2 regions of the Lysinibacillus sp. FSL L8-0312 genome follow, and region 1 is predicted to be linked to the other one. Evidence: riboswitches for the same ligand, from Rfam matches in the RefSeq annotation. Region 1 holds a riboswitch; the other holds the start of a gene.
The links. Region 1 has a riboswitch for thiamine pyrophosphate ahead of thiT (energy-coupled thiamine transporter ThiT). Riboswitches for the same ligand answer to the same signal wherever they lie in the genome.
Positions count from the first base shown of each region.

Region 2: it holds a riboswitch for thiamine pyrophosphate, as region 1 does, so the genes downstream of both, MHI22_RS04710 (ABC transporter substrate-binding protein) here and thiT (energy-coupled thiamine transporter ThiT) in region 1, are expected to answer to the same signal.

Region 1 is NZ_JBBOOV010000001.1:2,516,076-2,518,280, forward strand. Features, by position in the region: gene map (type I methionyl aminopeptidase) at 1-663, opposite strand, end outside; gene thiT (energy-coupled thiamine transporter ThiT) at 825-1,385, opposite strand; TPP riboswitch at 1,522-1,629, opposite strand; gene MHI22_RS12785 (DUF4870 domain-containing protein) at 1,757-2,080, shown strand; gene MHI22_RS12790 (hypothetical protein) at 2,136-2,205, shown strand, end outside.
Region 2 is NZ_JBBOOV010000001.1:919,236-921,440, reverse strand. Features, by position in the region: gene parC (DNA topoisomerase IV subunit A) at 1-774, shown strand, start outside; TPP riboswitch at 894-1,004, shown strand; gene MHI22_RS04710 (ABC transporter substrate-binding protein) at 1,158-2,153, shown strand; gene MHI22_RS04705 (thiamine-binding protein) at 2,155-2,205, shown strand, end outside.

The DNA of each region.
Region 1 (2,205 bases):
AATGAATGTCCAACCATCACCAGCTTCTACAATATGCTCTGCCTTCGCTGAGATAAACGGCTCAACCGCAAGCACCATACCTTCTTTCATAATTGTAGAATCCCATGCATCATAGTAATTTAAAATGTGATTCGGCTCATCATGTAAAGATTGACCTAAGCCATGACCAGTTAAATTCATAATAACAGTTAAGCCATTAGCATTCGCCTCACGTTCAACTGCCTTACCAATTTGATTTAATTTAGACCCAGCCTTTACCTTTGTCATTGCTCGATCAAAGGCGCTTTTGGCAACGCGACATAGCTTTTCTTTGTCCTCATAGCCATCACCAACCACAAATGAAATACCAGTGTCAGCAAAGTAGCCATTTAATGAACCAGAAACATCGATATTTACAATATCCCCCTCTTGAATAACACGTTTTCCGGGGATACCATGCGCCACTTCTTCATTGACACTAATACATGTATACCCTGGGAAATCATATTCTCCCTTTGGACCAGATATCGCGCCAGCCTCTGCAAACATACGGCCAGCAATTTCATCTAGCTCCAATGTTGTAACACCTGGTTTTGTGGCAGCTTTCATCGCTTCACGAATTTCAGCACAAATGCGTCCTATTTTTTTAAAAGCTTCAATCTCTTCTTGCGTTTTTACAATCATGTATAACGTCCCTTTCATCTAATATCTATACTTTAATATAACATAACTTGTTATGCGTATAACGATAAACGCTTTAAATATTGTATGCTTCCTTACTTTGCGAAGTGCGCAAAGAGTTATTTGCGACAAAAAAGCCCCTTCACAAATGTGAGGGGCATGTTTTATGCTTTTCTTTGCATTAATTGTGGAGCAGCTGCGAATAAAAGAACGCCTACAATTGCCGTTAAAATAGTTGCTGGTAGCATATATGTACCATTATAGATGATGGAATAGATCCATGCATTTTGATCGCCAGCATATTCTGCAAAAAATACAGCGCCAGCCATCGTGTGGGCTGCATATCGTAAAAAGCCCGCAAGTACCGTACCTAATATAATGTAAAGTGCCATTTTTGTTTTGTTGGCATTTTTGGCAGCCGCCAACACGGGTCCACGCACAACCGCCGCTAATCCTACAACTGTGAAAGCAACACCATAATCAAGGAATCCTTGTAGCCAGTGCACAATCGTAGCACCAAACATGGTTTGCATTACACCCACGAGTAATCCAGTTGTTAGCCCAGCTACTAAGCCCCAGCGAAATGCTATTAACATAATAGGTACCATGACTAGACTAACAGAGCCACCTTGTGCCCATACTTTAAAGGAAACCTGATCAAGCACAAGACCGATTGCTGCAAATATCGCAATCTCCACAAGCATTAATAGTCTTTTTTTGTCCATATATATTCTCTCCTTTGTTCCGATGTAGGATACAAGAGCAGGAATAGAAATGCGCTGATATGTCTCTTTCTGACACCTTTTTATTCCCTCAAGAATGAAAAAACGATGCCAGGACAGAGCCTCACATCGTACTAGTGTCGGTTTCTATCCACATCCCTACGCAAGCGTTAACTTACAGGTTCAAAGAGTCAAGGCATTACGTGCCCAGTCTCAGCTGACATCATCAGCTCCCCTTGTGGTCGTTACATCTGAATTTATTCGAACATTCTCATTGTACGCAAAGGATAGAAGGATTACAACCTCTTCCATATATTATTTTTTTGAAACTTTGCTGTTTTTCATGCGTAAATATTAAAAAAGGAGGTACAACTATGGAGAACCAAAAAATTTTATCTGCCTTTAGTTATTTAAGTATTTTCTTCGCCCCTTTTATCGTCCCATTAATTGTGTACATTATTACGAAAGATAGTGACGTAAAAAGACATTCAATTCGTGCACTTATCTCTCATTTAATTCCTTTTGTTTTCGGCATTCTGTTCTTTATTGTCTTTGTTTTTTCTACATTTAATTTGGATCCAACGTCAGGCAATAATACGATGTTGATTATTTGGTTCGTTTCGTTTGCCATTTATGCCATCGTCTCACTAGGAATTGTAATATGGAATATTATTCAAGCTGTTCGTGTTATTCGTTAATGTTTCATTTTTAAGCGAAACAGGTAGTAGTAATTGTAAAAGGAGCTGTTTTTGAATGAAATTATCAAATGTTGTGAAAACCGCCGTAAAATTAGCACCTATTGTTATTCCTATCGTGAAAAAAG
Region 2 (2,205 bases), 1.6 Mb from region 1:
AATCGAGGCAATTATATTTACCAGCCTGTTCATGAGCTACCTGATATTCGCTGGAAGGATCTTGGACAGCATATTTCAAGTATTGTGCCAACAGGGGAAGATGAGTCTATTATTGCAGTGTATGGCTTTGAAACATTCGAGCAGCCAAATACGTATATTTTAACAGCTACAAAAGATGGTCAAATTAAACGCTCCCCACTGGCAGATTATGCGGTGACGCGTTATTCGAAGCCAATAAAAACAATGAATGTTAAAGCGGGCGATGCGATGATCTATGCATCGTTTGTGACAGATGATGTGGAACTGATGTTAACAACGGATACAGCCTATGCGATTCGTTTCCCACTGGAAGAATTACCAGTTACAGGGGTGAAAACAGGCGGTGTCAAAGGCATCACGCTAAAGGATGGAGAAGCCTTAGTCGGTGTCAATGTGCTACAGCCTGATGCTACACAATATGTGGTAATCGTCACACAGCGTGGAGCCGTGAAGAAAATGAATGTTGCAGAAGTTGAAGTGGCAAGTCGTGCAAAACGTGGTCTAAAAGTATTAACAGAATTAAAAGCAAATCCTCACCGTATTGTGGCAGTTATTCAAGCAACGAATGAGGAGCAAATAGTGATTGAAACGGAAAAAGGTGTACAAGAGCTCATTGATGTCCAAACATTGACGCGTGCTGATCGCCATTCCAACGGTTCGTTTAAAGTGGATATTGCAACAGATGGGGCCATTTCCCATGTTTTAACGGCTAAAAAAGAACAGAAACTAAGCTAATGATAAGCCCAGTCTCTTAGGAGTGCTGGGTTTTTTTACGAGAGCAGTCGTTAGTCAAAAATAGCATCTTGTCATTTTAGCGTAACTATGGGTATAATAATCAACGAAAAGTTCATAGCACAAGAATGTAGGGGGGCTAGTAGTTGCTAGCTGAGATTGTGTCCGATAGACGCTGACCCTTTGAACCTGATTTGGCTCGTACCAGCGTAGGGAACATCTATTCAAAAAAGCAAAGTTTTGAAGATTGATTGCAATACGTCTGGGAGGAATCCTAGGCGTTTTTTTATGTTTTCAAGCAATATCTTGCCAAACGCATACGCTTTCTTTCTGGTGACAACATTCAATCATGAACACTTTCACATTATCAACTAGGAGGACTTCGCATGAAAAAATGGTTATTTATTCTAGTGGCTGCACTTTTAACGTTAGTGGGCTGTAGTGACAAGGAGGACAAGCAGGCTACTGATCAGCTGAAAAAAGTATCAGTGGTCTTAGATTGGACACCAAATACAAATCATACAGGACTGTATGTCGCAAAAAAACTCGGTTATTTTGAGGAGCAGGGCTTAGATGTTGACATTATTATGCCTGGGGAGGCAGGAGCCGATCAGCTTGTTGCTTCTGGCAAGGCAGAGTTTGGTGTGAGCTATCAGGAAGGGATTACACAGGCTCGTGTGCAAGATGTGCCTCTTGTCTCCATTGCTGCTATTATTCAACATAATACATCTGGCTTTGCTTCTATTGCATCAAAAGGTATTACATCACCAAAGGATTTCGAAGGTAAAACCTATGGCGGTTGGGGGGCTCCACTAGAGCAAGCTGTCCTACAATCATTGATGCAAACAGAAAAGGCAGACATTCATAAACTAGATATCGTCAATGCAGGAGATTTAGATTTTTTCACGATGATGCAAAAGGATATTGATTTTGCTTGGATTTATTACGCGTGGACAGGTATTGAAGCTGAGCTACGGGGTGAAAAGATTAATATGCTGTACTTAACAGATTATAGTGATCAGCTGGACTATTATACACCTGTTCTAGCTACAAATGAAAAAATGATCCAGGACAATCCTGACCTAGTTCAAGCGTTTGTGGCGGCTGCATCGAAGGGCTATGAATACGCCATAGCACATCCAAGTGAGGCGGCTGATATTTTAATAGAAGCGGCTCCCGATTTAGATCAAGCGTTAGTGCATAAAAGTCAGGAATGGCTAGCCGATAAATATCAGGATGATGCCAAGCAATGGGGAGAGCAAAAGCTTTCTGTATGGGAAAACTATGCAAAATGGATGTCTAGCAACAACGTGTTAGAGGGCGAATTTAATGCGAAACAAGCCTTTACAAATGATTTCTTACCTAAAAAGGAGGCCAAATAAGATGGCGAATTCATTAATCAGTGTTCAAATCATTCCAAAAACAGAGAAATTT